DNA from 3 places in the Agrobacterium sp. 10T429 genome. Region 2 is predicted to be linked to each of the others. Evidence: riboswitches for the same ligand, from Rfam matches in the RefSeq annotation. Region 2 holds a riboswitch; each other region holds the start of a gene.
What was found. A riboswitch is a leader RNA that binds a small molecule or an ion and turns the genes downstream of it on or off. The one in region 2 is predicted to bind thiamine pyrophosphate.
Positions count from the first base shown of each region.

Region 1 (10,302 bases), 160 kb from region 2:
GCTGAGGCTCAGCGCATCGACCATCTGCAGCTTGGCATAGCTGACATTCTGCCGGTCGATATAGGCGATGAGATAGAGAAGGCCAAGAAACGGCATCAGCCGCCAGGTGATCTTCGAGATTAGGGATTTTTCCGATACCATGTGCTTTTCCCTCCCTTCGATTGCTCGTCGAAATGCAAATGATAAGGGGACCCATCTATATGTGCGCCGCAAGATACGCAAGTTGCATTGCATCATGACCAATGCCGAAAAGGCTGCGAAACCGGCATTTTAAAGCCCTGAGTACATGGTGCGGCGCACATCAAAGCCGCCGGGTCACCGTTTTACGGTCTGCGTGCATTCATATTGCCGCGAAACCGGCAATCTGCTATGAAGACCGCCATGGGATCTAAATTCGGATGTCTCGCGCAGAATGTTTATGTGCTGCAGGACCACAAGCGTCTGCCGGCACGGTTTTTTGCGCGCATTTCCGGGGCGCTCAACAGCCGACTTAGGCTCGCCTGACAGCACCCGCTGTCCACCGCCTTACTGAACCCTGATTTTACCTTTCCATGACAAGGCATAGAGCCATGAGCGCACCCCGCACCTTATACGACAAGATCTGGGACGACCACGTCGTCAATCGTGACCCGGACGGAACCTGTCTTCTCTATATCGACCGTCACCTGGTCCATGAGGTGACGAGCCCGCAGGCCTTTGAAGGCCTGCGCATCGCCGGCCGTCCAGTCCATTCGCCCACCCGCACGCTTGCCGTCGTTGATCATAACGTGCCAACCACAGCCGACCGGCTGGAAGGCATCAAGAACGAGGAAAGCCGTATCCAGGTGGAAGCGCTTGCGCAGAATGCCAAGGATTTCGGTGTCGAATATTATTCCGAGCGCGACAAGCGTCAGGGCATCGTCCACATCGTTGGCCCGGAACAGGGCTTCACCCTGCCGGGCATGACGATTGTTTGCGGCGACAGCCACACCTCCACCCATGGTGCTTTCGGCGCGCTGGCGCACGGCATCGGCACGTCGGAAGTGGAGCATGTGCTGGCGACCCAGACGCTGATCCAGAAAAAGGCCAAGAACATGCTGGTGCGTGTCGATGGCAAGGTTCCGGAAGGCGTCACCGCCAAGGACATCATCCTCGCCATTATCGGTGAGATTGGCACAGCGGGCGGCACCGGCCATGTGATTGAATTTGCCGGTGAGGCAATCCGCTCGCTCTCCATGGAAGGCCGCATGACGGTTTGCAACATGACCATCGAGGGCGGCGCCCGTGCAGGTCTGATCGCGCCTGATGAGACCACCTTTGACTATATTAAGGACAAGCCGCGCGCGCCAAAGGGCGAGACGTTGGAACAGGCCATCGCCTACTGGAAAACGCTGAAATCCGATGAAGGCGCCCACTACGACAAGATCGTGGTGCTGGACGCCGCCAATCTGCCGCCGATCGTCTCCTGGGGCTCATCGCCTGAGGACGTGACGTCCGTGGAGGGTATCGTTCCCAATCCGGATGATATCGAGGAAGAAAACAAGCGTACTTCCAAGTGGCGTGCGCTGGATTATATGGGCTTGAAACCCGGTACACGCATCACCGATATCGCCATCGACCGCGTTTTCATCGGCTCCTGCACCAATGGCCGTATCGAGGATTTGCGCGCAGCGGCAAAGATCGTCGACGGCCGCAAGGTCGCGCCCACCGTCTCGGCCATGATCGTGCCCGGCTCCGGTCTCGTGAAGGAGCAGGCGGAAAAGGAAGGTCTGGACAAGATTTTCCTCGAAGCCGGTTTCGAATGGCGCGAACCGGGCTGCTCCATGTGCCTTGCCATGAATGACGACCGCCTGAAGCCTGGCGAACGTTGCGCCTCCACCTCGAACCGCAACTTCGAGGGCCGCCAGGGCTATAAGAGCCGCACCCACCTCGTCTCCCCCGCCATGGCAGCGGCGGCGGCCATCGCCGGTCATTTCGTCGATGTGCGCGAGTGGCGGTAATTATCTATAACGTCTGAAACGAAAAACCCCGGATCACAATCCGGGGTTTTTTGTTAGCATCTCATTCCGCAATGATCTTCACCCGCTGGCCGGGCTGAAGCGTGGCGGTGGCGCTCATCGCATTCATCATGCGGAACATGTCGAGCTTGCGGTCGGTCCCCATCATCCGTGCGGCAATCGTTGCCACGGTTTCACCGGGCTTGACCGTCACCACGCGCACGCGCAGAGGTTTTAACGATGCGATCTCCTGCGGCGTCATCTTGCGGAAACTCGTTCGCAACACGTTGGCGATGGAATCGAGCTGCGTGTTACCCTTCGGCACGGCCGTCAGGAAGCGGAATATCTGCTGACCAACACGGATGACGGTAACGTCAAAGTCCCATTTGTCCGCCGTCGCACGGGCTGTCGCAGCCTCCAGACCGTTGATCTGCGTTTCCTTCACGGTTTCCGGCATCAGGCCGGCAACCCAGCCGCTGGTAAGGTAATTGGCAAGAGTGGTCTGTTTCGGATCGGCCACGCCGTCGAAACGGATCGCCACATCGCCCGGACCCGTCGCAAGAACGGCCTCCACCTTGTTGTCGATGACGAAACCGTCCGGCACATCGAAACGAATACCGAGCGTTCCGTGCAGAAAGGTTTGGCCCCGGACATAACCCTCCTGCGGGCTGTCGCCGTAAAGCAGGCCGTCTATGCCATCCAGAAACCAGTCGCGACCCCGATCCCCGACCTGACCGTCCTGGCCGAAGGCGCGGGCATGCCGGCGTGCAAGCTCGATGCGCTGCGGCGTGTTGGGGTGGCTGGAAAGAAAGTCGAGGCTCTGGTCATTTTCGGGATCAGCCGAGGAGAAACGCGCATAGGCTGCCATGGAATCCAGAAACCGCGGCGATGCGAAGGGGTCGTAGCCGGCCTCACCCAACATTCGCACACCAATCACGTCCGCCTGCAATTCCTGCTGGCGCGAAAAAGCCGCAAGCCGCAGCTTACCGCGCGCAAGCGCCTGCTTGCCGGCGAGATCGCTCGACAGAACCTCGGCGACCACACGGCTTGCAATCACCTCCGCCTCTTCCCGGCGCTGGCGCTCGATGCCGTGGTTTGCGGTAACGTGGCCCATTTCATGCGAAAGCACGGCGGCCACTTCCGAGGCATCGTTGGCGAGAGCCAGAAGCCCGCGCGTCACGTAAAGATACCCCCCCGGCAGCGCAAAAGCGTTGATAGCAGGCGAGTTGAGGATGGTGATGCGATAGGATTGCTGCGGATTTTCCGAAACAGCCGTCAGCGCGCCGGCGATACGGGCGACAAGCCGCTCCGTCTTGGCATCACGATATTCGCCACCATAACTCGCCACAATACGCGGATGTTCGCGCGCACCCATCTGCGCACGGGGATCATTCTTCTGCACCTCTTCCACGGTCTGCGGATTGTCCGAAGGCCGCAAGGTGGACTGGTAGGCTGGGCTGAAGAGAGACTGACACGATGACAGGAATACGGCAGACGCCGTCAGCACGGAACACACGGCAGCCATCCTGCCCGAACGGCGAAGGCCTGAACGGGAGAAAAGCCTCCACTGCGCAGTCATGCTATTTCTCATTCTCTATGCCTGCCCCTAACGTTCCTGATCATCCGTTAATTGCAGACCAGAATAACAGATTCGCCCCAACGAGCCATGAATGTCGAAACGGTAAAAACGATCCATCAAGTCCGGAATATTCCTGAAGAACGCAATAATTCTCGTCTTTTCTCGGGCAACGACTTGAAACTGGCAAGTGCAAATTAACGCCATTGAAGTTATCTAAAGCGATTGCCAGCGGCACGCGTCGAAAATAAGGCGATCAGCCGTTCAGAAAACTGTCGACCGCCTTCACATTTTGTGTGGCGAAGAAATCTGCGGTCGAGCCCGCATAGACAACGCGGCCACGATCAAGAAAAACCACCCGCTGTGCCAGCTTTTTTATGTCGTCTGGATGGTGCGTAACAATAATCGCCGTATTTTTTGTTTCGGCATGCAAGTCGAGAAGCAGGGAGGTCATGCCCGCCCGCAGCCCCGGATCTAGCGCCGCGAAAGGCTCGTCCAGCAGCATGACAGGTTTTTTCCGGACCAGCGCACGCGCCAGCGCCGCCCTTTGCCTTTCCCCGCCGGAAAGCGTGCCCGGCAAACGTTTGTCAAAACCCGCAAGACCAACGCGTGTGAGCGCCACGTCGATCCTCTGCCTGTCTTCCTCCCCCAGCTTCAGCCCGGGGCTGATGCCGAGCGCGACATTGGTGAAGATATCGAGATGGGCGAAAAGATTATTATCCTGGAAGATCAAGGAGACCGGTCGTTCGGAAGGATCGAGCGCCTTCATGTCCCGCCCGCCGATCAGGACGCGCCCGGAATCGGGCAATTCAAAACCGGCGATGAGATTGAGGAGCGTCGACTTGCCAGAACCGGAGGCACCGACAACGGCGGTCATCTGGCCTTGCGGGAATGTACAGTCGAGATCGAAATCCTGCGTTCCGAGCCGCAGCCTGACCTTGTCCAGCCCCACGGCAAATTCGTCACCCGTCATATGCTCGCCCTTGCTGATTGGGATTGCCGTGAAACGCCGCCCGCGGCAAGCAGCAGGCAGACGACGCCAAGGATCAACGCGTATCCGGCGGCATCATTGGTGCGGTAGCTGCCCATATTGCTATAGACCAGCCATGGCAACGTGACGAAATTTTCCGATCCGAACAGGGCGACCGCCCCGAGATCACCGAGCGACAGAGCCATGGCAAAGGAAAACGCCATCAGCAGCGGCCGCCGCAGTACCGGCAGATCGGCGAACCGCAGCCGCGTCAGTCCCTGAAGCCCAAGGCTGGCGGAGAGCCGGGACGTGCGTAAAAAATGGCTGGTAAAGGCTGGCTCCAGCACCCGCATGGCAAGCGGCAACGCCATCAGCATGTTGATGAGTGCCACGAGAACGGGAGCATAAAAACTGACATCTCCAAAGGGCCGCAGCAACAGGAACCACCCGCTTCCCAGCACGACGGGCGGCACCAGCAGCACCAGCGATGACCCCGCCCCGAGCGTGGCGGACAAAAGGCGCAAGGGTTGAGCCGCGTGCCGTCTGGAACCCACGGCCTGTCGCGCACCGATGATCGCAAAGCAGCAGAGCACGACGAGAGTTGCGGAGAACGCAGCGATTGCAAAGCTGGTCGCCGCCGCACGCAGGAAGATCGGCGCTGACAAAAGACGCGGCAGATCGGCCCCCAAACCCGAGACGGTTATGGCAACAAGCGGCAGGCCGACCAGCAGAACCGCAAAAATGATTGCCGCTCCGTCCCACAGGCGCGCGCCAACACGCTTGCCGTCGAAACGGCGAACAGGGCGGCCAAGCGAGGCAATTTCCGCCTCGGGCGATGGCAAAAAGGCAAGAAGGCCGAGCAGAACTGCTGTGATTGCAATCTGCAAAACCGAAAGCGCGATTGCCCGTTCCGGATCGAAATCAAACCGCAACGCCTGATAGATTGCGACCTCAAGTGTCGTCGCCGCCGGTCCACCGCCCAGCAGAAGCACTAGCGTGAAGCTGGTGGCGCACAGCATGAAGACAAGCCCGGCAATACCGGGAACAAGCCGCGAGACGGCCGGCCACTCGATGAAGCGGAAAACCGAAACCGGCCCCATGCCAAGACTTGCCGCCATCCGCCAATATTCGCCCGGAATCCGCTCCAGCCCGGCTAGCATCAGCCGCACCGCAAGCGGCAGATTGAAAAACACATGGGCGACGAGAATGCCGGAAAGGCCGTAAATACTGAAGGGCTGCTCCGCACCGGCAAAAACAAGGGCAGTATTCAAAACACCCTGCCTGCCCCAGATCGTGATGATGCCAAAGGCACCAACGATGACCGGCAGCCCCATCGGCACAGCCATCAACCTGATAATCCAAATCCGCCCCGGAAAATCCTGTCTGCGGGAGAGCGCAAGCGCCATCGGCAGGCCGAGAACAATAGAAAGAACAGTGGACAACGTTGCCTGATAGAGCGTGAAGCGCAGGATTCGCAGCGTGTAGGCATCCACGATTCCGGCGGCGGATGTACCGGCATCGAACGACAGTAGTGCTGATACAGCAAGCGCCATGAACAGGAAAACGGCGGCAAACGCCGCCGTTCCGCCAATGATCGACCATCTGTAGTCGCGACGCAGCATCATGCGCGGGCGTGCCTCTTGCTCAGTTCATGCTCATGGCCGCAAGCCATTCGTCGATCCAGGCCTTGCGGTTCTTCGCCACCTCTTCCGGGTCCATCAGGAAGGTCTTCTGCGGTACGACGAGTTTGGAAAATGCCTCGGGCAGGGGCGTGGAAGTTGCCGCGACCGGCATCATCCAGTTGTTTTCCGGAATGGCATCCTGAAATCCTGATGTGAGCGTGAAAGCGAGGAACTGCTTCGCCAGCTCCTTGTGTGGCGCGTTTTTGAGAAGGCCGGAAACCTCGATCTGGATGTAGTGCCCCTCGGAAAAACCCGCGGCCTGATAGCGATCCGTCTTTTCCGAAACCATGTGATAGGCAGGCGACGTGGTGTAGGAGAGCACCATCGGCACCTCACCCTTGGTGAAAAGGCCATAGGATTCCGACCAGCCCGGCGTGACGGTGAGAATGCGCTTCCGGAGCTTCGCCCAGGCTTCCGGTGCCTTGTCGCCGTAAACGGACTTCACCCAGAGCAGCAGGCCAAGCCCCGGCGTGGAGGTGCGCGGGTCCTGAATGGCGATTTTCTGTGAAGGATCGCCGTCCACCAGATCTTTCAGGCTCGTCGGCGGATTTTTTATCGTCTGCGTGTCATAGACAACGGCGAAATGACCGTAGTCGTAAGGGACGAAAATATCGTCCTTGTAACCGCCCGGCACCTTGGCCGCCGATGCATCGATACCGCTGATATCGAAGAGGCCGGTCTGTTTCGCTTCCGCGACCAGATTGGTGTCGAGACCAACAACGACATCCGCCTTCGACGCCGCCCCTTCAAGCTTCAGGCGGTTAAGCAGCGCCACGCCATCCGCCACACCGACGAAATTGACCGTGCAATTGCACACCTTCTCGAAGGCCTCTTTCACCTTGGGGCCGGGACCCCATTCGGAAACGAAGCTTTCATAGGTATAGACGGTCAGTTCCTGTCTGTCCTGAGCAGTGGCAATACCGGGCAGAAACAACGAAACGGCAACGAGGGAATTCAGGAAAAGACGACGGCGCACGGGTATCTCCTCAAAAAACGAAAAGGGAAATAGCCGCTTGCCTTAAGCCGTCTAATCCCTCCGCCGGTATGAACCGGATCAGGTTCTTCGGGTTGGCAAGCCTCTCAGCCTTTTGCACGCAAGCACAAAAGACACCCCGTTAGATCAAGATGATGATGTAGTCCCGCTGTCTCTGATTGGCAAGATGGCTGCCGTCAGGCCTGCTGCACCATGTGCACCAGTTCCCAGACATGGCCGTCGGGATCCTGAAAACTACCGGCATACATGAAACCGTGATCCTGAACCGGTTTCCAGCTGCTGCCACCCGAGGCGAGCGCCGTTTCGATCATCCGGTCGATTTCCTCACGGCTTCCCGCTGTGAGACAGGTCAGGACCTCGGTGCTGCGTTTGGCGTCGGCGATATCGCCATTGATGAAATCGCGAAAACGCTCCTCCTGAAGAAGCATCACGAAAATGTTCTCCTCAACGATCATGCAGAGCGTGCGGTCATCCGAATATTCCGGATTGAAGGTGAAACCGAGAGCCGTGAAGAAGCTTCTCGATGTCTCGATATTCTTGACCGGCAGATTGACGAAGATCATGCGCATTTTCTGAACTCCTCCGAACCCGCACAGGAAACGGCAATTCCGCCTCCCTGTCAAAGGTGGATGAGACCTCAGTCAAGAAATCGCAACCAAGTCACCCTTCAATTTCCTCGCGCAGCATCTCCAGCTCCAGCCATTCCTCTTCCATGGCTTCGAGCTTTTCGCGCAGCTTCGTCATTTCCTGCGCCAGCGTATTGAAGGTAGCCGGGTCCTTGGTGAACAGATTGGGATCGGCCATGCGCTGCTCACGCTTGGCGATTTCGCCCTGCGCCTTCTCCATCTCCTTTGGAAGGTTTTCGAGCGCAAATTTTTGCTTGAAGGAAAGCTTGCCCTTGGCCTTTGAAGGCTCCTGCGACGCGGAGGCGGAAGGGGCGGTCTTTGCCTTTTCCTGCTTCTCCGCCTTGCGCTTTTCTTCCGCAGCACCCTTGCGTTGCGCCATCATGTCCGAATAGCCGCCGGCATATTCGATCCAGCGTCCGTCCGGCTGGTCCGGATTGGCGGGCGCGATTGTGGAGGTGACGGTACGGTCGAGGAAATCGCGGTCGTGGCTGACGAGAATGACCGTGCCGGAAAAGCCCGCAACGATCTCCTGCAACAGATCGAGCGTTTCGATATCGAGATCGTTGGTCGGCTCGTCAAGGATCAGCAGGTTGGTAGGCCGCGCCAGAATGCGCGCAAGAATAAGACGGGCGCGCTCACCACCGGAGAGGTTGCGGATGGGCGTGCGGGCCTGTTCCGGCTGGAACAGGAAGTCCTTCATGTAACCCGTCACATGTTTCAACTCGCCATTGACCAGCAAATTGTCGCCGCGACCGTCGGTGAGGTAATGAGCGAGCGTATCGTTTGGATTGAGATCTTCACGCTTCTGGTCAAGTGTCGCGATTTCCAGATTGGTGCCGAGCTTTACCGTGCCGCTATCGGGCTGAAGCTGGCCGGTCAGCATCTTCAAAAGCGTTGTCTTGCCGGCACCGTTCGGCCCGACGAGACCGATGCAATCACCGCGATGCACCCGCAGCGAAAACGGCGCGATGATCACGCGCTCGCCGTAAGACTTGGTGATTGCGTCTGCCTCGATGACCAGTTTGCCGGATTCCCGCACCTCCGCAGCCGTCGCCTGCACGCTGCCCTGCGGTCCCTTGTGGCCGCGATAGTCCGCACGCATTGCCTGAAGCTCGCCCACGCGGCGCATGTTGCGCTTGCGTCTCGCGGTCACGCCGTAACGCATCCAGTGTTCTTCACGCTCGATGGCCTTGCCGAGCTTGTGCTGCTCCAGCTCTTCCTCTTCCAGCACCTTGTCGCGCCATTCCTCGAAATGCGCAAAACCGCGATTGAGACGACGGGACTGGCCGCGATCCAGCCACACGGTCGAGGTCGAAACCTTCTCCAGAAAACGCCTGTCGTGCGAGATCAGCACCAGCGCGCTACGCGTCTGCTGCAACTCGCCTTCAAGCCATTCGATGGTGGGCAGGTCCAGATGGTTGGTCGGCTCGTCCAGCATCAGAATATCGGGTTCAGGCGCCATGACGCGGGCAAGGGCCGCACGCCGCGCTTCGCCGCCGGACAGGCTATCCGGATGTTCCTGTCCCGTCAGGCCCAGATGCTCGAGAATATAGGTAACGCGATAGGGATCGTCGCCAGGTCCCAGCCCCGCCTCGGCATAGGCCTGCACAGTGTCGTAACCGGCAAAATCCGGCGCCTGTTCCAGATAACGGATGGTGGCGGAGGGGTGACGGAAAACCTCGCCCGACTGCGCCTCGACCAGACCGGCGGCGATCTTCATCAGGGTCGACTTGCCCGAACCGTTGCGTCCGACAAGGCAGATGCGGTCGCCCGGCTCCACCTGAAGATTGGCGCCGTCGAGCAGCGGGGTCACGCCGAAGGTCAGCTTGATGTCATCGAGTTTCAAAATTGGGGGTGCCAAGGCGTCAGGCTCCGGTCAGATCATAAGGGCGGGCGAGCACGATGGCTTTTCCGCTTTTCAGCGAGAAATGCACAGGGCCGCCATTCGCGACATTGGAAATAGTGCGGGAAGAGCCGAAAGCAAGCGGGAAATCCTTGAGAGGATAACGCACATTGCCGATATCGAGCCCCACAAGGTCGGTAAACCCGGCAACGGAAAACAGCGCACCGGGAGGCAGATCAAGATCGAACGACCCTGCCAGCAGCGGGCGGGCCTCCTCTTCGCCGGAGGTCAGCGTAACGTTGAGACCACGCTCAGTAAGCGCCACCGCGTAAAGAAGGTGCTGAAGTGCGTGGTCGCTTCTCGCTCCACCAAGCGCACCGGCAAGCACCAGAGAACGCGCGCCGCGGGCAAGTGCCTCCGACACCGCAATTTCGCCATCGGTCACAGCCTTTGCAGCGGGATAGGGCTGTCGCACCACATCGGGCCAGGCGTTCAGCAGGTCCTTGTCGGTGGAATCGAAATCCCCCACCCAGAGCTCGGGAGTGAGCCCGAGCGGTGCGGCATGGCGCATGCCGCCATCGGCCGCAATCACACGGCTACCCTCAACCGCCGCTTTGAGGCGGTCGGTAACGGTG
Region 1 covers NZ_JBFTGV010000004.1:195,057-205,358, reverse strand. Annotated here, with positions in the region: gene AC1DCP_RS12265 (MFS transporter) at 1-141, opposite strand, end outside; gene leuC (3-isopropylmalate dehydratase large subunit) at 570-1,979, shown strand; gene AC1DCP_RS12255 (M48 family metalloprotease) at 2,041-3,501, opposite strand; gene AC1DCP_RS12250 (thiamine ABC transporter ATP-binding protein) at 3,809-4,525, opposite strand; gene thiP (thiamine/thiamine pyrophosphate ABC transporter permease ThiP) at 4,522-6,147, opposite strand; gene thiB (thiamine ABC transporter substrate binding subunit) at 6,167-7,180, opposite strand; TPP riboswitch at 7,219-7,329, opposite strand; gene AC1DCP_RS12235 (VOC family protein) at 7,375-7,767, opposite strand; gene AC1DCP_RS12230 (ABC-F family ATP-binding cassette domain-containing protein) at 7,859-9,685, opposite strand; gene AC1DCP_RS12225 (thiamine diphosphokinase) at 9,690-10,302, opposite strand, start outside.
Region 1: linked by a shared signal. The riboswitch ahead of thiB (thiamine ABC transporter substrate binding subunit) and the one ahead of thiC (phosphomethylpyrimidine synthase ThiC) in region 2 are both predicted to bind thiamine pyrophosphate.

Region 2 (10,302 bases):
CACGGGGCACTGTCAACGCAAAAGGTGAATCAGGAAAATACCGCCGTGCCAATCACCGGTGTCGAGGGAATGGCCATATCTCTCGGCTCCAGCGGCCCCGCCACAAAAGCCTGATGCCCTGCCTCAATGGCGCGGGCGAAAGCTTGCGCCATGCCGACCGGGTCACCCGCCCCCGCGACCGCCGTGTTGAGCAGAACGGCATCGTAACCAAGCTCCATCACCGTCACCGCATGTGACGGCCGGCCGATACCGGCATCGACGATCAGCGGCACATCCGGAAAACGCGCCCGCATGGATTTCAGCGCCATCAGATTAAGCGGCCCCATGGCGCTGCCGATCGGCGCGCACCAGGGCATCAGCACCTTGCAACCCGCATCCAGGAGCTTTTCCGCCACGACAAGATCATCAGTCGTATACGGAAAGACTTCGAAACCATCGTCGCAGAGAATTTTCGCCGCTTCGACGAGCGCAAAGACATCAGGCTGCAAGGTGTCGTGATGGCCGATGACCTCCAGCTTGATCCAGTTGGTGTGAAAAACCTCACGCGCCATCTTCGCCGTCAGCACCGCTTCCTTCACGGTATGGCAGCCAGCCGTATTGGGCAGAATGTAACGATCCAGCTCGCGGATCAGCTCGAAAAACTGGCCACCCTTCTTGCCGCCTGCCGTTTCCCGACGCAGCGAAATCGTCAGAATATCCGTGTTGCTGGCCCGCACTGCATCGGCAAGCACGGCGGGAGACGGATAACGCGCCGTGCCGAGCAGGAGGCGCGACGAGACCTCACGGCCATAAAGCGTCAGCATGGCCTCAACCTCCCTGCATCGGCGAGAGGATTTCGACACGGTCGAACGCCTTCAATCGATAATCGGCGCGCTCTTCCGAATGCACCAGATCGCCATTGACCGCCGTCGCCAGCCACTCGCCTTCATAATCGAGGCTGGTGAGTAACCCGGCCAGCGTCTCGGTGGCGAGATCAAGCTCGTCGCCATTCACCAGAAGTTTCATGATCCTGTTCCTTTCCAGAGATATCTTGGCAGACGATTTCAGCCGCCTGCCGCGCCATCGCCGGCGACAGCAGGAAGCCATGCCGGTGGGCGCCGTTGATGAAGACGGTCCGGCCGTCCTGCTTAACTTTCGGCAGATTGTTGGGATAGGCGGGGCGCACGCCCGTTCCGGTCTCGATGATTTCCGCTTCGCCGAAGGCCGGATGTACGGCATAGGCGGCGTTCAGAAACTCCATCATCGAGCGCGCTGAAATGGCTCCGGCATCCTCTGTCTCGATCATCGTCGCCCCCACCATGAAGCGACCCGGCTCACGCGGCACAATATAAAGCGGAATGCGCGGATGTAAGAGCCGGACGGCGCGCGACAGGGAAACCTCTGACGTGGCGAGATAGAGCATTTCTCCCCGCACGCCGCGAAGATTGGCAATCTCGCCCACCGCCGCAGCGCCGGTGCAATCCACCACCCGATCGAACGGCTGCTCATCCACCGGAATACCCATATGAAACCGCACGCCCAAGCCGCAAAGCCGCGTATGCAGCGATTTGAGCGCAAGGCGCGGATCGAGATGCCCCTCGCCCGTGAAATAAAGCCCGGAGCGAAACCGCCCGGCAAGGTCAGGCTCCAGAGCGGCGATTTCACCCTCATCCACCCACTGGTATCCAGTTGTTCTGCATGCGAAACGCGAAAGCTCGGCTTTGTCGCGGGCGGGCGCGACGACCAGCGTGCCGTGTCTGATGACAAGGCCGGGGGTCGCCTCATCCCACCAGTCGAGAGCCGCCTGGCCGAGCGTTAGTATCGCCTCGTCCGCACTTTCACGCTCGCACCAGGGCGCCAGCATTCCGCCCGCATAAAAGGATGCGCCGCGCGAGGCTTCAGCATTGCGCTCTGAAACCTCCACGGTTGCGCCGCGCCGCGCCAGTTCGAAGGCCGCCGTCAGACCGGCGACCCCCGTTCCCTTAACAAGAACACGCATGCTACTGGCCGTCTGCCGGGGTCGCGAGCGGCATGTAAAGCTCGCCACCTTCCTTGAAGCGCGCGGCCATGGCCTCCAGCCCTTCCTTCTGCGCCTCGGCGCGGATGTCGTGGGAAATCCGCATCGAGCAGAATTTCGGCCCGCACATGGAGCAGAAATGCGCGACCTTGTGCGCCTCCTTCGGCAGGGTCTCGTCATGGAAGGAGCGCGCCGTGTCCGGATCCAGCGACAGGTTGAACTGGTCTTCCCAACGGAACTCGAACCTTGCACGCGACAGCGCATCGTCCCGCACCTGTGCTGCCGGATGGCCCTTGGCGAGATCGGCCGCGTGAGCCGCGATCTTGTAGGTGATGACACCGACCTTCACGTCGTTACGATCAGGCAGACCGAGATGTTCCTTCGGCGTGACATAGCAGAGCATCGCCGTGCCAAACCAGCCGATCATCGCTGCCCCGATGCCGGAAGTGATGTGGTCGTAACCGGGGGCGATATCGGTCGTTAGCGGCCCAAGCGTATAAAACGGCGCCTCACCGCAGGTCTTCAACTGCTTGTCCATGTTCTCCTTGATCTTGTGCATCGGCACATGGCCGGGGCCCTCGATCATGACCTGGCAATCCTTCGCCCATGCGATCTGTGTCAACTCACCGAGCGTCTCCAGCTCGGCAAATTGCGCGGCGTCGTTGGCGTCGGCAATCGAACCGGGCCGCAACCCGTCACCCAGCGAGAAGGAAACATCATAGGCACGGCAGATGTCGCAGATCTCGTCGAAATGCTCGTAGAGGAAGCTTTCCTTGTGATGATGCAAACACCACTTGGCCATAATCGACCCGCCGCGTGAGACGATACCGGTGACACGGTTGACGGTAAGCGGAATGTAATGCAGCCGAACACCGGCATGGATGGTGAAATAATCCACGCCTTGCTCCGCCTGTTCGATCAACGTATCGCGGAACACTTCCCAGTTCAGGTCCTCGGCAATGCCGTTGACCTTCTCCAGCGCCTGGTAAAGCGGCACCGTGCCGATCGGTACCGGCGAATTGCGGATGATCCATTCGCGGATGTTGTGGATGTTGCGCCCGGTCGAAAGGTCCATGACGGTATCGGCACCCCAGCGGATCGCCCAGACCATCTTCTCCACCTCTTCGGCCATGGAGGAGGTGACGGCGGAATTGCCGATATTGGCGTTGATCTTGACCAGAAAATTACGGCCGATGATCATCGGCTCAAGCTCGGGGTGATTGATGTTGGCCGGGATGATGGCGCGACCCGATGCGACTTCCTGACGGACGAACTCCGGCGTCACATAATCAGGTATCTGCGCACCGAAACTCTCCCCATCACGAGCCAGATTCTCCTTCGACGCTTCGCGCCCCAGATTTTCGCGGATGGCGATGAACTCCATTTCTGGCGTGATGATGCCTGCCCGCGCATAGGCAAGCTGCGTTACGGCTTTTCCTTCCGTGGCCCTCAGCGGCTGGTGGCGCACGGCAAATTCAGGCGTCAGGCGCTCGCCAGTGGCAAAGCCGTTATCCTCCGGTTTGACGTGCCGACCGTCGTAAGCCGCGACATCGCCGCGCGCTACAACCCAGTCGTGACGCAGGCGCGGCAGACCCTTTTCGATCAGAACGTTATGCAATGGATCGGTATAGGGGCCTGAGGAATCATAGACCGTGACCGGCGGTTCTCCCGCCGTCGGGTGGACGGCGATTTCGCGCATCGGCACGCGAATATGCGGATGCAAAATTCCGGTTTTGTGGATTTTCGTGGAGGCGGGATGCGGCCCGGTTGTGACGACAAGCGGGATATTCTTGGCAACGATATTCATCATGAGGCTCCAAAGTTTGACAGTGGAGACCCAGTTCGAGCCGGAATGATGGAAAATACCGACGCATCGGCAGCGCAAGTTACACGCAATCCGACCTTCGGTCTTTGCACCGTCCCTACGCCAGTATGAACTGGATCAGGTTCAACGGGTCACTGCGCATAAAAGCAGAATCTCAGCCCCTTGACGGGACACCCCTGGTGAATGGACACAAGAGAAAACACCGCCCGACATTTGTCAAGGGTGCTGCTGATGGCTGGCAAAGGTGGACGAACAACAAAAGCGCCGTTAGTGGTAATTAACCTAACGGTTTAGGCGAATATTATCGTTTTCAAATTAACGATAAGCACAAACCATCCTGATGTTAAATTCATGGGAGATAAGTCGGAATGAATGCGACTATTCGTGAAATACTGGCAAAATTCGGCCAGCTTCCTACCCCCGTCGATACGATTGAAAACGAAGCAGATCTTTATGCGGCAGGTCTTTCTTCCTTTGCATCGGTGCAATTGATGCTGGGTATCGAGGAAGCTTTCGATATCGAATTCCCCGACAACCTCTTGAACCGCAAGTCCTTTGCCAGCATCAAGGCCATTGAAGACACCGTTAAGCTCATTCTGGATGGTAAAGAGGCAGCCTGATGAATGTGACCGTTGCGCCGCAGGATGAAACGCTGTCCGCGCGCGCAAGCCGCGTCGCAGCAATTGCCGCCAAACACGCGGACGAGGTGGACGTCACCGGTCGCTTCCCGGAGGAAGCCGTCAAGGCGCTGAGACAAGAGCGCCTTCTCGGCATTCAGGTCCCGTCCTCTCTTGGTGGCGAAGGCGCATCCATACAGCAAATCGCCGATATCTGCGCCCGGCTTGGCCAGGCCTGTTCGGCAACCGCGATGATTTTCGCCATGCACCACATCAAGGCATCGAGCCTTGTGGAACACGGCGAGACAAGCCCATGGCATGCGGGCTTCATGAGCCGCATTGCAAGCGAACAGCTTCTGCTCGCCTCGGCCACGACCGAAGGCGGAATCGGCGGCAATCTGCGCAATTCCATCTGCGCGATTGAGGTCGAAGGAGACATCTGCCGGCTGGAGAAGGACGCCACCGTCATTTCCTACGGCAGCAATGCGGATGCCATCCTCATCACCTCGCGCGCCCACAAGGATGCCGCCCCGGCCGATCAGGTGATGACCGTCTTCCTGAAAGATCAGTACAGGCTCGAGAAGACCCATGTCTGGGACACACTCGGCATGCGCGGCACCTGTTCGGACGGTTTCCTGTTCCGCGGCGAGGCGCCGGCGGTGCAGATATTCCCAAAACCCTTTGCGGAAATCGCCGCGCAATCCATGCTTGCAAGCTCGCATCTTCTGTGGAGCGCCGTTTGGTATGGCATCGCGTCGGATGCGATGCTGCGCGCGCAATCCTTCGTCAGGACGGCTGCACGCAAGTCGCCCGGTGTCACACCGCCAGGCGCTATCCACATTGCCGAAATTTCCACGAAATTGCAGGTGGTCAAATCCAACGTCATTGCGGGCGTAAAGGCTTACGAAGACACCAAGAGCGACCCGGACAAGCTGATGTCCATGGCGTTCGCGGTTGCCATGAACAATGTGAAGATCTGTTCTTCGGAAACCATTCTGGAGATCATCGACCAAGCGATGCTGGTCTGCGGCATCATGGGCTACAAGAACGGTACGCCCTACAGCCTTGGCCGACACCTGCGCGACGCGCATTCCGCGCGCCTGATGATTTCCAACGACCGTATTCTCGGCAATTCCGCCAATCTCCTGCTGGTTCACAAGCAGGACACCAGCCTCTTGGGATAAGACCATGGATATGCAAACATCGTTTCTCGATCGACTGTTCGAAGAAGGCCTGCTGATTGAAACGGGTGTCGATGGTCTTTACGGACGCAGCGGCCAGTTCGAGGATGTCATTGCCGCATTCGAACGCCTGATCGACCGCACCGGCGGCCCGGACAGTGCAGAGGCGATCCGCTTCCCGCCCGGCATCAACCGCGCCTATTTCGAAAAGAGCGGTTACATGAAAAGCTTCCCGCAGCTTGCGGGCACGGTGCATTCCTTCTGCGGTTGCGAACTTGACCATGTCAGCCTTCTCAAATCCATGGATGAGGGCGGCGACTGGACAAAGGACCAGAAAGCAACCGATATCGTGCTGACGCCGGCCGCTTGCTACCCTCTTTATCCGACCATCGCCAAGCGCGGCGCATTGCCTTCCGGCGGCGGTCTCTACGACATCCAGTCCTATTGTTTCCGCCATGAACCCTCGAAGGACCCGGCACGTCAGCAGCTTTTCCGCATGCGGGAATATGTGCGCATGGGCACGGAGAGTGATGTGACCGAATTCCGCCAGACATGGATGGATCGCGGCGTGGCGATGATGGAAGCCGTGGGCCTTGAAGTGACCATCGACGTGGCCAACGATCCCTTCTTCGGCCGCGCCGGCAAAATGCTCGCCAACAACCAGCGCGACCAGAACCTGAAATTCGAACTGTTGATCCCCGTCACATCCGCCACCAACCCGACGGCCTGCATGAGCTTCAATTACCATCAGGACGCCTTTGGCCAGAAATGGGGATTGAACCTCGACAATGGTGATGTGGCTCACACCGCCTGCGTCGGTTTCGGCCTTGAGCGCATTGCGCTGGCACTTTTTGCGCATCACGGTCTGGATGTAAAAACATGGCCCGAAAAGGCCTTGAAAACACTCTGGGGCTAACCATTCATGCGGCAGATTTTCCCCGGTCTCGATCCCAAAAACTATGTGCAGCACCCGCTTCATTCTTCGGAAAGAATGTGGCCGGAGACCAATTGCTACATCGATTTGTGGATCGAGGTGCTGGCCTCGAAAGGGTTGCCGCCTGAGGCCATGTTCGGCTTCACACTGACGCAGTATTTCGAAGGCGACCAGTTCACCTTCTTCAAGGTGCCGCTGGAAGATCTGGAAGCACTTTATGGCGTTCGCGCCACCGAACTTGCGATCTTCGACCGGGTTGAAAACCATATCGAAGCGCAGCTGGAGCGCGGCCGCATCTGCCTGGTCGAGATGGACAGCTTCTATATGCCCGATACCCACGGGGTGGGCTACCGGAAGGAACATGGCAAGACCACCATCGCCATCAACCGGCTGGACCTTGCAAACCGGGAACTCGATTATTTTCATAATGCAGGCTTTTTCCACCTGTCGGGCGAAGATTTCGACGGCCTGTTCCACCATCACCTGTCAGAGAGCGAGCCGCCCTTCCTGCCCTATACGGAATTTGCGAAATTCGCAGACAGCAACCCTTCGCCGGCGCATATCCGCAAAACGGCCGAACGGCTGCTGAAGTTTCATTTTTCACGGCGACCATCCGACAATCCGGTCAGGGCTTTTGCAGCCGTGTTTCCGGCTCAGGTCGAGAAGGTGGCAGACCGGCCGTTCGGCTTCTTCCACAAATATGCCTTCAATACGCTGCGCCAGCTCGGCGCCAATTTCGAACTGGCTGCGAGCCACCTCGAATGGCTGGACAAGAGCGAATTTGCTGAAGCGAGAGACCACGCGCTGCGCATATCCGAGGTCGCCAAGACCGTGCAGTTCCAGCTCGCTCGCGCCGTCACACGCCGTAAATTCGACGCGCTCGCCTCGGTGCTCGATCCGGCTGCGGAAGCATGGGATGGTGTGATGGAAGCCCTTGCGGCGAAATTGTCGAACACCAGCGAGGCCGCGTGAGGACTTATCTTTCGCGCGAAAGCGAAAAATTGCTGAGTGAAGGCTGGACGCTGACAATGACGTCCGCCAACGCCTGCGAAACGCCCTCTGAAATTCCCGCAACCCTTGAAAGCCTTCACGTGTCCGTTCCCGGAACAGTGGCGCAAGCTCTGGAACTGGCCGGAAAATTTGACCGTTTCAATCCGACACCATTGAACGACAGGGATGCCTGGTACCGTCTGACGATGATTTCCGACGTTCGGGAGCGGGCGATCCTGCGCTTCGATGGCCTGTCGACGATTGCAGAAATCTTCCTCAACGGCGAACTGATCGCCGCCAGCCAGAGCATGTTCGAAAGGCTGGAAGTGCCGGTTGAACTGACAGGCGCGGACGAACTATCGATCTGCTTCCGGGCACTTTCGCCGAGGCTCGAAAAAACCGGTCCGCGCGCCCGCTGGCGGCCGCAGATGATGAACACCCAAGGTCTGCGGCTTATCCGCACCACGGCGCTCGGATATATGCCGGGCTGGTGCCCGGAAATCCATGCCGCCGGCCCATGGCGACCGATCAGCCTTATAAGACAGTCAGGCGTGCTTTGCACAGTCCGGTCCTCGCTCGACGAAACCGGGACGGGAACGGTCAACATCGCCCTGGAGGCGAACAACGACATTCCATCCGCACGGCTCACCTGCGCCGGTTACAGCACCGATCTTTCCAGAGGTGAAAACGGCGAATTCTTGGGCGAACTCCGGATACCCGATGTCGAGACTTGGTGGCCGCATACCCACGGCAGACCGGCGCTTCATGAAGTCGTTCTGGAACTGGATGGTAAGCAACACAGGCTCGGGCGCACCGGCTTCAGGCGCGTGGAGGTGGATTACGGCGAAGACGGAAACGGTTTCGGCATCCGGATAAACGGGCACCCCGTTTTCTGCCGGGGCGCAGTCTGGACGACCGCCGACATCGTGCGCCTGCCGGGAACAAGACCGGACTATGAGCCTTGGCTTCGAAAAGCTGCCGAAGCCGGTATGAACATGATCCGCATCGGCGGCACGATGGCCTATGAAACGCCGGAGTTCTTCACGCTGTGCGATGAACTCGGCATCATGGTTTGGCAGGACGCCATGCTTGCCAATTTTGATTATCCAGCAAAGGATGAGGCGCTCAGCCAGCACATCGTTACGGAAGTCTCGCAGTTCCTCGAGGCGACCGCCCTTTCCCCTTCGCTGATCGTTTTTTGCGGTGGTAGCGAAATGTACCAGCAGGGCGCGATGCTCGGTCTGCCGGAACAGATATGGAAGGGAACGCTCACCGAGACAATTTTGCCCGAAGTCCTGACCGAAAAACGGCCGGACGCGGCCTATGTGGCGAATTCCCCTTCAGGCGGCGCCTTGCCCTTCTTTCCCAATGCCGGAGTTGGTCATTATTACGGTGTGGGCGCCTATTGCCGTCCGCTGGAAGATGCCCGCCGGGCCGATCTCCGCTTTGCCGCAGAGTGCCTGGCCTTCGCCAATATTCCCGAACAGGAAACGCTGGACAGACATCTTCCCGCTCTGGCGGTGCATGATCCGCGCTGGAAGGCGCGCACGCCACGCGATCGCGGCGCTTCCTGGGATTTCGAGGATATTCGTGACCATTATCTGAAACTGCTTTACGACGTTGAGCCGGACGTGCTGCGTCGGGAGGATGGCGGCCTCTATCTCGACATGTCTCGTGCCGTCACTGCCGAGGTCATGGAAGCAACCTTCGCCGAATGGCGTCGCGACGCGTCCCCTTGCCGGGGCGCCCTGGTCTGGACCTTGCAGGATCTCGTTCCCGGCGCTGGCTGGGGTATCATCGATGCCACCGGCAGACCCAAATCCGTCTGGCATGCGCTGAAAAGAGCGTTTCGTCCCATCCAGGTCAGCCTTTCCGACGAAGGCACCAACGGGCTGGACATTCATGTCATCAACGAAACCGGCGACAACCTTGACGCCATGCTGGAACTGACCTGCCTGCGCGATGGCACGCAACCCGTCGTCCATGCCAAACGGCCGCTCACGCTCTCGCCGCGACAGAGCCAGACCATCGCCGCAACCGATTTGTTCGGCGCCTTTTTCGATACGACCTATGCCTATCGTTTCGGCCCGCCCTCCCATGATGTGACGGTAGCCCGGCTCCGCGATGTCGCGACCGGATCTGTCATCGCCGACGCATTCCATTTTCCTCTCGGTCGGAAAAAAGCACTGCACGCCGCCAACCTTCAGGTGGAGGTGAGCGAGGCGAACGGCATCTGGTCGCTCGAGATCGGCACGGACCGGCTGGCGCAATCCGTCCATATTACGGCGCAAGATTACCGCGCCTCGGAAAGCTGGTTCCATCTCGCACCCGGTGAAATCAGAAAAATCGACCTTCTGCCGGAGACAGCAACATCCGAAACGCCCCCTTCCGGCGATGTCGTCTCGCTAGGCTCCAGCCGGCGATTTTCCTTTTAGAGCCATCAGCTTCACCGCATCGATGTAGGCTTTTCTGGCCTCAGGCGTTGAGAGATTATGGTCGGCGTCAGGAATAATCGTCAGCGACACATTCCGGTAGGCCGACAGGCCCCGGCCATCGGCGTTGAAATAATACCGGAAATGCTCAAGCCCGTCGTCATTGTCGCTGTAAAGCAGGCTAATGGACACATCCCTTGTCTTGAGCTTGTCGAAAGCACCGTAGACGGCACGCCCTTCCTCGCTCCCCCGGCGGGAAAGCCTTGCCGTTTTTATCGAAAGCTTCTTGAGCGTCGCCTTGGCGATATTGCGACCAGCGCTCACCAC
Region 2 covers NZ_JBFTGV010000004.1:350,949-361,250, reverse strand. Annotated here, with positions in the region: gene AC1DCP_RS12965 (thiazole synthase) at 30-803, opposite strand; gene thiS (sulfur carrier protein ThiS) at 808-1,005, opposite strand; gene thiO (glycine oxidase ThiO) at 974-1,978, opposite strand; gene thiC (phosphomethylpyrimidine synthase ThiC) at 1,980-3,803, opposite strand; TPP riboswitch at 3,898-4,009, opposite strand; gene AC1DCP_RS12945 (acyl carrier protein) at 4,190-4,441, shown strand; gene AC1DCP_RS12940 (acyl-CoA dehydrogenase family protein) at 4,441-5,622, shown strand; gene AC1DCP_RS12935 (amino acid--[acyl-carrier-protein] ligase) at 5,627-6,535, shown strand; gene AC1DCP_RS12930 (DUF1839 family protein) at 6,542-7,525, shown strand; gene AC1DCP_RS12925 (glycoside hydrolase family 2 protein) at 7,522-9,978, shown strand; gene AC1DCP_RS12920 (serine aminopeptidase domain-containing protein) at 9,949-10,302, opposite strand, start outside.

Region 3 (10,302 bases), on a different contig from region 2:
ACTGGTCGCCCGCTCGTCGCTGGTTATCGCGCTCTACGGGCGCTCGGGCGTTTCAAGCTGCGGCCACAACGATCATGCCGACCTGCTCGATGCACTGGAGGCGAAGGATGCGGCAAAGGCCCGTGCCTTGATGCTGCAGCACCTCGATCACATCGAGGCCGATCTCGACCTTCGCATGAAGGAAGGATTGGCGCTGAAGGATGCACTGGCACTTTGAGCGGCCACCATCCCCGCCCTTAAGACGGGGATAAGCGCCATGTCGCACTTCAGGCTGCGTAACGGCTGAGTGCCAGATCGTGCGTGTCTATCTCGGGCTTGTTCCCGCTGATGAGATCGGCAAGCACACGGGCCGAGCCGCAGGACATGGTCCAGCCAAGCGTACCGTGGCCGGTGTTGAGATAAAGATTGCTGTAGCGGGTGGCGCCGATGACAGGCGTACCATCCGGCGTCATCGGGCGCAGGCCGCACCAGAATTTCGCCTTGCTCTGGTCACCTGCGCCGCCGAACAGGTCTTCCACCGAATGGGCCAGAGTTTCCTGTCTTGCTGCGGGCAGATCCTTGCTGAAACCGGCGATTTCCGCCATGCCACCGGCGCGGATCCGCGAGCCGAGCCGGGTGATCGCCACCTTGAACGTTTCGTCCATCACGGTCGAAACGGGCGCGCGTTCCTCCTTCACGATCGGAACCGTGATGGAGTAGCCCTTGACCGGGTAAACCGGCAGGGTAAGGCCGAGCTGGCGGACGAATTGCGGGGAATAGCTGCCCAGCGCGGCGACGAAAATATCGGCTTCCACCAGCCCCTTGGTGGTCTCCACGGCCTTGATACGGCCTGCCTCGACGATGGGGCGCATGATGCCGGTATCGTAGATGAAGGTGACACCCGCCTCTTCAGCCATGCGCGCAAGTTCGGTGGTGAACATGAAGCAGTCGCCGGTTTCATCACCGGGCAGGCGCAGGCCGCCGACGATCTTTTCCCTGGAAGGAGAAAGGCCAGGCTCGATGGCGGCGCAGCCTTCGCGGTCGAGAATTTCGAAAGGCACGCCACCTGCCGTCAGCACGTCCACATCCTTGCCGATGGCATCGAACTGCTTCTGGGTGCGGAAAACCTCCAGAGTGCCCTGCATGCGCTGGTCGTATTCTATCCCGGTTTCGTCGCGCAGCGCCATCAGGCAATCGCGGCTATATTCGGCAATGCGCACCATGCGGCTCTTGTTGATGGCATAACGCGCCGATGTGCAATTGCGCAGCATCTGGCTCATCCAGCGCCACGCCGCCGGATCGGCGGTCGGGCGGATGATGAGCGGGGCATGTTTCATGAACAGCCATTTCATGGCCTTCATCGGAATGCCGGGCGCGGCCCATGGCGAGGAATAGCCGGGGGAAACCTCGCCGGCATTGGCAAAGCTGGTTTCAAGTGCTGCGGCCGGCTGGCGGTCGATCACCGTCACCTTGTGTCCGGCTTTGGCCAGATACCAGGCGGAGGTCACGCCGACGACGCCGGCTCCGAGGATAGTGACGTTCATGATCGTCTCACTTATGGCTCACAGATGTTGAAGCGACGGCCGGGGTTTCGCCCGGCTGAATATAATTGCGGCGGTAACGGCGTCCGAGGCCGGTCAGGATTTCATAGGCGATCGTGCCCGCGTCCTCGGCAATGTCTTCCAGCGTCTGGTCAGGCCCGATCATCTGCACGAAGCTGCCTTGCGTCAATGTTCCCAAGGGCAGGGCGGATATGTCGAGAATGATGCTGTCCATTGAAACGCGACCAGCAATGGGCAGGCGAACGCCATTGTACCATGCCGCACCGCGATTGCTGAGCGATCGCGGCAGGCCATCGGCATAACCAGCAGCGATCGTCGCAAGCCGCGTCGGCCTGGCCGCTTCGAATGAGCCGCCATAACCGACCAGCGATCCGGCGGGAACGTCGCGGGTCTGAATAACGGCGACATCAAGCCGGACAACCGGTTTCATCGGGTTGGGACGGGTAACGGAGGGCGCGCCGCCATAAAGCGCGATGCCGGGGCGTAGCAGGGAGTTGTGATAGTCGTTGCCCAGAAAGATGCCGCCGGAATTGGAAAAACAGACGGATACATCAGGAAAAGCGACAGCGGCTTTTCGCATCACAGAGAGTTGGGCGGCATTGGAGAGGTGATCCGGCTCGTCGGCGCAGGCGAGGTGGCTCATCACGAAGGCGATGTCGATACCATCAAGCAGTTGCGGCCGGGAGGCGAGGACTTCAAGCTCCTCGGGAGAGAGGCCGAGACGGCACATGCCGGTGTCGATCTGCACTGCGGCGGGTAATGTCTTGCCAAGATTTTTGGCGTGGGCCGCCCATTGGGCGATCTGCTCGAGCGAATTCAGAACCGGTGTGACGGCCATGGCTGCGCAGGAGGTTTCGTTACCGGGCTGAAGCCCGTTGAGGACGAAAATCCGCGCTTCCGCTGAAAGACGCAGCCGGAGCGCCAGCGCTTCATCGATATGGGCGACGAAGAAATTCCGGCAGCCCGCGTCAAACAGCCCCTGCGAGACGATATCCGCGCCGAGGCCGTATGCGTCAGCCTTGACGACCGCTGCCGTCTGCGATGTGGGTGCCATTGCCGCAAGCGCGAGATAATTATCGCGCAATGCGCCAAGATCGATGGTCAGATGGCCGCTTGCACCACCCGCTGCATGCTGGCGGCTGATCTGCATGTCCATGGTCGTTCACCCTCATTTTTATCATATGAGAGTATTGCAACGATTGTCGAATTTCTTGGCTATTGTTCGAATAAGATGCGATAAAAATGCAAACTACGCAACTTTCATTGTCATATTGGAATTTTCTATGTCGTCACTCGACGCGACCGACCGCCACATCATCCGCCTGCTCCGGCTCAATGCCCGCATCAGCAATGCGAAACTTGCTGCGGAAGTCGGCCTTTCGGCCTCTGCCTGCCTTCGCCGGGTCGATATTCTGGAACGGGAGGGTATCATCCGGGGCTATACGGCGCTGACCAGCGGCCTTGCCGGCGGCGAGGTGATCTCGGTCATCGTGCAGATCACGCTCGACCGCCAGACGGAGGATTTTCTCAACAGGTTTGAGAACGCGGTGCGGCGTTATCCAGAAATTCGCGAATGTTACCTGATGACGGGCGGGTCGGATTATTTCCTGCGATGTGAGGCGGAAAGTGCGGGCGATTTCGAGCGCATCCATAAGGAGATTCTGTCGAAGCTGCCGGGTGTTTCGCGGATTCATTCGAGTTTTGCGATCAGGAATGTGCTGGCGACGCCGAAGGCGCGGTGAGTAGTTTTTTCGAGAAGACAATTACGCAGCGGAATATGCGGTTGCCCCTCTGTCCGGTAGGACAGAGGGGGGTAAGCCCCTCACTCTGCATGTCGATGTCACCCCCACCACCGATAAAAATGATGCACCGGTCCCCGACCGTCCCCGACGGCAAGCCCCCGACCAGCGTCAAGCGCCCCATTCAGATAGTCCTTCGCAAGACCAACCGCCTCACGCAATTCACAACTCTTGGCCAAATGAGCCGTAATCGCTGCCGCCAGCGTGCATCCTGTCCCATGGTCGTTTTTCGTGTCCACTCGCATAGCGGAAAGCGCCTGCACGGTGCCGTCTGCAAACAGATAATCCGTACTCTGTGGCCCGTCGCCATGGCCGCCCTTGATGAGCACGGCTTTCGCGCCCACCTTCAGGATCATCTCGGCCTGACGGGTGATCTCCGCCTCGGTGTCTGCAATCGGCAACCCGGTGAGAAGCGCTGCTTCAGGCAGGTTCGGCGTGACGATGGTGGCGAACGGCAGCAGGTCGCGCCGCAATGTCTCGATCGCATCCGCATGCAACAGACGGTCGCCGGAGGTCGCAACCATCACGGGGTCGAGCACCACCGGCTGGGGCTGCTGCCGAAGCCTTGCAGCTATGGCCGCGATGGTTTCGATCCGCGATACCATGCCGATCTTCACCGCATTGACGGCAAGATCGGAAAAAACCGCATCCATCTGCGCGACGATGGTGGCGACGGAAATATCCTCCACTGCCGTCACACCTTTGGTGTTCTGCGCGGTGATGGCGGTGATGACGCTGGCGGCATAGGCGCCGAGTGCCGAGAAAGTCTTGATGTCGGCCTGAATGCCCGCGCCGCCGCCGCTGTCTGAGCCGGCGATGGTCAATGCGATTGCTGTCATGAATGTCTCGCTTTCAGCGCTGCATCGACTGCCGCGCGGAAGTCCCTGGTTGTGCTGGCAATATCGTTTGCGCGGAAGATTGCAGAAATGACGGCGACACCATCCGCACCGGCGGCGATGACGTTCGGCACCCGGGCAAGATCGATACCGGCGATGGCGCCCACCGGCATGCCCGGCCGCAATTCGCGGAGCAGAGTGCGGAGCGTCGTAAAGCCGTCAAGGCCGACAGGCTTGTCTGGATTGACCTTGGAAACGGTTTCGAACACGCCACCAATGCAGGCGTAATCGGCGGGCATGGAGGCCGCCCGCTCGGCATCGGCGCGGTTCTTGACGGTAAGGCCGATGATCGCCTTATCTCCAAGGATGCGTCTGGCGGTTTTGGCATCCATATCATCGGCGCCGAGATGCACCCCGTCCGCGCCAGAGGCGAGCGCCACATCCACCCGGTCGTTGATGACCAGCGGCACGCCCGTGCCGGCAATGGCTTCGCGAATAGCGAGGGCGTTTTCGATCATCTCCCGCGTGGAGGCGTGTTTGTCGCGATATTGCAGAATGGTCGCGCCGTTGAGTGCGGCCGCCAGAGCAAGCTCGCCCAAGGGCGCAACATCGCCGAGGCTCGCATCGACCAAAGCGTTGAGACGGTAATCAACCTTGTTCATGCTCAATCCTCGCATGGTTTATTATGTCTTCGCCGGAAATTTCTGAAAGCACATCCAGAAATGCCGGCTCGAATGTGCCGGGGCCTTTGGCGTTTTTCGCTGCCAGTTCGGCTGCGACACCCGTGATGGCGAGGGCGGCGGCGGCGGCCGTCAGTGCGTCTTTTTCCACCGCCATGAAGGCGGCGATGACGCCACCCGATAGGCAACCCGTGCCTGTCACCTTCGCCATCCACGGGTGACCGTTGACGATTCTGACGCTCCTTGTGGCGTCGCGCAGGTTATCGACAGGTCCGGTCTCTATCCTGATGGCGTTCGGAACAGCACCGATCAGGCTCATCTCAGCGCTGTTGCCGCGCACGATGGTGGGTCCAAGCGAGATCAGGTCACGCGCGAACGCCAGTCGCGATGGCGAATAGTCGCAATGCACGGGGTCCAGAATCCACGGCTTGCCAGCCGCGCGGGCGATCTCGACGGCAAATCGAATGACTTTTCGCCGGTCGGCGTCGAGCGTGCCGAGATTGATCGTCACCGCATCGGCTTTCGTGACGAAAGCACCGATTTCTTCGAGTGAGGTTGTCATCGAGGGTATGCCGCCGACAACGGTAATGCCGTCCGCGGTGAATTTCTGTACCACGGTGTTCATCAGGCAATGCACGCGCGGGCGCGTCTGCCTTACCCTTTCGAGGATCTCTGCGGCCTTCGCCGCAGTCGGAAAACTGTTTGCCATGGTCATTGCAACTCCACGGCAATGTCTTCCACCGCCGGCGCCTGCTTGATCAGTTGCATGTCTTGCATGAAGGTGCCGAAGCGTGTGTAGCGGGCGCGATCGAGTGCGGCTGGACGTTTGGCGAAACGCGGCAGCGTATCGAAAAACGCCTGTTTGTTCAGCGCGTCGTCAAGGTTCGGATAGGCCTTGATGAAAAGCTGCCAGGATTCTTGCGGGTGGTTGGTGATGAAAATCGCGGCCTGCTCAACGGCCGAGAGAAAACGCGGCAGGCGGCTGTCTTTCACGAGATCACGATGGGTGACGAAGATGAGCTCGTCATAGGCGGGCACGCCATGTTCCTCGGGGAAGAACGAGCGGCCTTCGTGGCCTTCAAGCTTCATCTGCGTCAGTTCGAAATTACGGAAACCGCCAAGCGTGGCATCGACCTTGCCGGCGATCAGGGATGGCGAGAGTGAGAAATTGACGTTGACCAGTTCAACATCGTCCTTTGTCAGTCCCTCCTTCTCCAGCATGCGCTTCAGCATCGCATCCTCGAAACCGGAAACCGAGAAGCCGACCTTCTTGCCTTTCAGGTCCTTCAGGCTCTTGATCGGCCCGTCGGCCAGAACGGTGACGGTGTTCAGCGGGGTTTCGACCAGCGTGCCGAAACGGACGAGCGGCAGCCCTGCATCGTGGTCGAGATAGAGGTTCGGCTGGTAGTGTACACCGATATCGGCCTGTTTTGCCGAGACAAGACGCGGCACGGCGGATGGGTCCGCAGGCGGAACCAGCTCAACGTCCAGCCCGGCATCTGCGAACAGGCCGCGTTCCTTGGCAATCACCATCGGTGCATGGTCCGGGTTCACGAACCATTCCAGCAACACGGTAAGCTTGTCGGCCGCCTGCGATTGCACAGGCGAAAGCACGCTTGCTGCCGCGACGACGAGGGAAAGAAGAGTTCGTTTCATGGTGCCGAAAGTCTCCGCAAATGTTTGAAAGGAATGAGATGGTCTGTTTCTTTGGCCCAGGGGGCGAGGTTGGCCGTTGCCCGGTCGACGACAAGCCGCAGCAGCACCGCCATGACGGCGAGAATGGTCATGGCGGCGAACATTGTGTCGGTCTGCATGCGGGCATTGGACTGGATCATGACAAAACCGAGCCCGGCGGAGGCGCCCACCCATTCGCCAATGACCGCGCCGAGCGGGGCGAGCGGAGCTGCGACCCTCAGCCCGGAAATGAGTGAGGGAAGCGCCAGCGGCACACGCAGCCGGGTGAGGATTTGCCAGTGGCTCGCCTCCGTCAGCGAGGCGGCATCGAGGATTGTCCGATCCGTGCGATTGAGGCCGTCGGTGAAGGCTGAAGCGACGGGGAAAAAGATGATGATCGCCGTCATGACAACTTTCGAGGCCATGCCGAAACCGAACCAGAGTACGAGAATGGGGGCCAGCACGAAGACCGGAAATGCCTGCAACACGAGAACCATGGGCCAGACGAGGCGGCCAAAACGCGGGACGGCGGCAATCGTAAAGGCAACGAGAATGCCGGCGGCAATGCCAGCCGCAAGCCCGACAGCCATTTCACCTGATGTCACCATGGCCTGTCCGAACAGGAAGGCTGGCTGGCGCAGGAGTGCTGCGGCAACATCGGCGGGCGAGGGCAGGATGTAGCGGGGCGGTGCAAACAGCCAGATGCCCAGCTGCCAGACAATCAGAATAAGGACGACGCCCTTCAGCGCATGGGAGGCACGCATCGGCCGGGGCTCAGACGCAGCCGTACCGTATACGAAGGGAAGGATGTTTCATCATCATCGTTCGGTCTCCAGCTGTGGCGATCACGGAGATCCGGGCAAAGCGGAGAAGAGAAAGGGCAGTACCGCAAACGCGCTACAGTTTCCGTTCCTACGCCGGCATGACCCGGATCAGGTTCAAGGGTCCGGCTCATCGCCATCTCAGCACCGTCTGGTGCTCCCCTCGGAAGAGACTGTTTTGCTAGGAGGGTTTTGAAGTAATGTCAACGTTGAAAGTTAACGAGAATATTGGCGCATTTGCCGCGAACATATTAGTTGTTGATTATATTAAGTTTATCAAAAATTAGTTATTTATTGAAACCGCTTTTCAATTCCGCTGTATTAGCTTCAGCTCCCAGATTGGTTGGGGGCGAACTTGAAAAACTTCTGGCGAGAGAAATCTGGAAATTTTGGCATTCTGACCGCGCTGCTCATGGTGCCTCTGTGCGGGGCTGCCGGTGTGGCGCTCGATATTACGCGCGGCATGTCGGTCAAAGCCGATCTGCAGCAGGCGGCGGATTCCGCGGCTCTGGCGGCAGTCGCCGATATGTCCGCAAGTGTTCAGGCGGCAAAGAAGATGTCGGGGGACGGTGTCATTCCCGTCGGCAATGAAGAAGCCCGGGCATTCTTCGATGGCAATCAGCGCGGCGACGCGGACTACACCATTACCTCTGTCGATGTTTCGGTGATCAAGCACGGCAATGTGGTCGAGTCGTCCGTCAGCTTCAAGGCGTCGGTCAGCACGACCCTCTCAGGGCTTCTGGGGAAGGATTTCGTTTCGGTTGGCGGCACGGCCACGGCCAAATACGAAACGGAAACCTTCAGCGATTTCTATCTTCTGCTTGATAATACGCCCTCCATGGGAGTGGGCGCGACACCCACGGATGTTGCCACCCTGGTTGCGAACACTGGCGATAAATGCGCTTTTGCCTGTCACATCGTGAAGGACGGCGTGGCAGACCCGAACAGCTATTACTTCAAGGCCAAGAAACTCGGGGTTACAACGCGTATCGACGTGGTTGCCAAGGCAACCGCCAGCCTGATGGACACGGCAAAGTCCACGCGCAAAAGCAGCAATCAATATCGCATGGCCGTCTATACCTTTGGGGAACGGGCGGAAGATACCAAGCTGCTTGAGGTCGTTTCGCTAACCTCGGATCTCGACGCAGCAAAGAAAAAAGCTGGTGAAATCAACCTGATGTCAATCCCCTATCAGGGATACAACAACGACCAGCAAACAGATTTCGACCGGGCACTGATCCAGATTGGAGATAAGGTCGGCAGTTCGGGCACGGGCGCAAGCTCGGCAAATCCGGATAAGGTTATTTTCTTTGTTTCAGACGGGGTGGGCGACAGTTACAAGCCGTCCTCCTGTACGAAAAAACTGACAGGAGGCCGCTGTCAGGAGCCGATCGACATCAAAGACTGTACGAAACTGAAGGAAAAGGGTTTTCGTATCGCGGTGCTTTATACCACCTATCTGCCGCTGCCGACGAATGACTGGTATAATAGCTGGATCAAGCCCTTTCAGGCGGAAATCGGCTCACGCATGCAGAGCTGCGCTTCCCCGGGTCTGTACTTCGAAGTCAGCCCGTCCCAGGGCATCAGCGACGCGATGACGGTACTGTTCAAGAAAGCCATTACATCACCACGCCTGACGGGCTGATGGCCGTTTAGCGAGGCCTGTTAGAGCATCGGTTGAACGCCGCAATATTTGCGGCGTTTTTTGGAAATGGCCGGAAGGTGATGCTTCAAGCGATATTGCGAAGCTGTTCAAATAACGCAGTAAAGGGCGTTTCAGCGCGGTAGAACACAGCCGGCTGGCCTATCGGAGCCTCCACGGTGATCTCGTGCCCGCCAAAATACCGCGCGCCACTCCAAAGATGCATCCATTCCCCATCGCCCGGAAGGTAAAGCGTGCGCTGCGTCTCCCCCGCCTTCCAAACTGGTGCGACCAGCATGTCGGCCCCATAGAGATAGCTGTCCTGAATGGCATAGGTCTGCCGGTCGTTCTCGTGATGCAGGAAAAGCGGGCGCTGTACCGGCAGGCCGGTTTTGGCCGCTTCAGTGGAAAGCGATTTCAGATAGGGGGCGAGTGCGACATAGATCGCCGTCATGCGGGCAAAATGGCCAAGAACCGTCTCGTCCTGATCGATCTGGAGATTGTCGCGCGGGCGATTGCCCTCATGGGTGCGCATGACAGGAGTAAAGGCTGCCATCTCCGTCCAGCGCATGATGAGTTCCGGGGTTCTGACATTGCCGAACAGGCTGGTATAACCGCCAATATCGGAATGGTGATAGGCATTGCCGAGAAGACCGGAGGACAGCGCACCGCATATGACGGTGACGAGACCGTCATGGCGGGAGAAATCGACAGACTGGTCGCCGCCCCACAGCAGCGGGCAGTGGGCTTGCACACCGGTAAAGCCCGCCCGCATGAAGAACAGCGCTTCGCCGGTTTTGCCGCGGCTTTCAACGGCCTTGGCGTTGACCTCTGCCCAGAGCGTCGGCCAGGCATTGTGCATCAGCTTGGCGTCGATGCCGTTCGATAGCGTGATGTCGATCGGCAGATATTCGCCGAAATCGGCCATCCAGCCGGAAAGGCCGAAATCAAGCATGTTCTTGCCGATGATCTCTTCGGAAAACCACTCGGCTGCGGCCGGATTGGTGAAATCGACCACGCCACAATCGAACTCGCCGAAATCCACGAGCGCCGTCTTGCCGTCCGCGCCGGTGGCGAAATAACCGGCCGCCAACGCCTCCGGAAAAAGCGGGCCGTCGACGCAGAGATAGGGGTTCACGTATCCCAGAAAACGAATGCCCTGATCGGCAAGCTCGGCGATCTTCTGACGCAAATGCGGATAACGCGCCTCATTGGCCTGCCAGTCCCAGAAGAGCCGGGCGCCGAAGGATGTCTGGCGAAGCCCCACCCAGTCCTCGCACCACAGGCCGGAGACCTTGGTTCCGGCAGC
Region 3 covers NZ_JBFTGV010000003.1:131,831-142,132, reverse strand. Annotated here, with positions in the region: gene AC1DCP_RS10030 (GntR family transcriptional regulator) at 1-217, shown strand, start outside; gene AC1DCP_RS10025 (D-amino acid dehydrogenase) at 267-1,523, opposite strand; gene alr (alanine racemase) at 1,531-2,697, opposite strand; gene AC1DCP_RS10015 (Lrp/AsnC family transcriptional regulator) at 2,825-3,283, shown strand; gene thiD (bifunctional hydroxymethylpyrimidine kinase/phosphomethylpyrimidine kinase) at 3,382-4,179, opposite strand; gene thiE (thiamine phosphate synthase) at 4,176-4,838, opposite strand; gene AC1DCP_RS10000 (hydroxyethylthiazole kinase) at 4,825-5,565, opposite strand; gene AC1DCP_RS09995 (ABC transporter substrate-binding protein) at 5,568-6,512, opposite strand; gene AC1DCP_RS09990 (ABC transporter permease) at 6,509-7,294, opposite strand; TPP riboswitch at 7,423-7,525, opposite strand; gene AC1DCP_RS09985 (TadE/TadG family type IV pilus assembly protein) at 7,707-8,996, shown strand; gene AC1DCP_RS09980 (alpha-glucosidase) at 9,082-10,302, opposite strand, start outside.
Region 3: linked by a shared signal. The riboswitch ahead of AC1DCP_RS09990 (ABC transporter permease) and the one ahead of thiC (phosphomethylpyrimidine synthase ThiC) in region 2 are both predicted to bind thiamine pyrophosphate.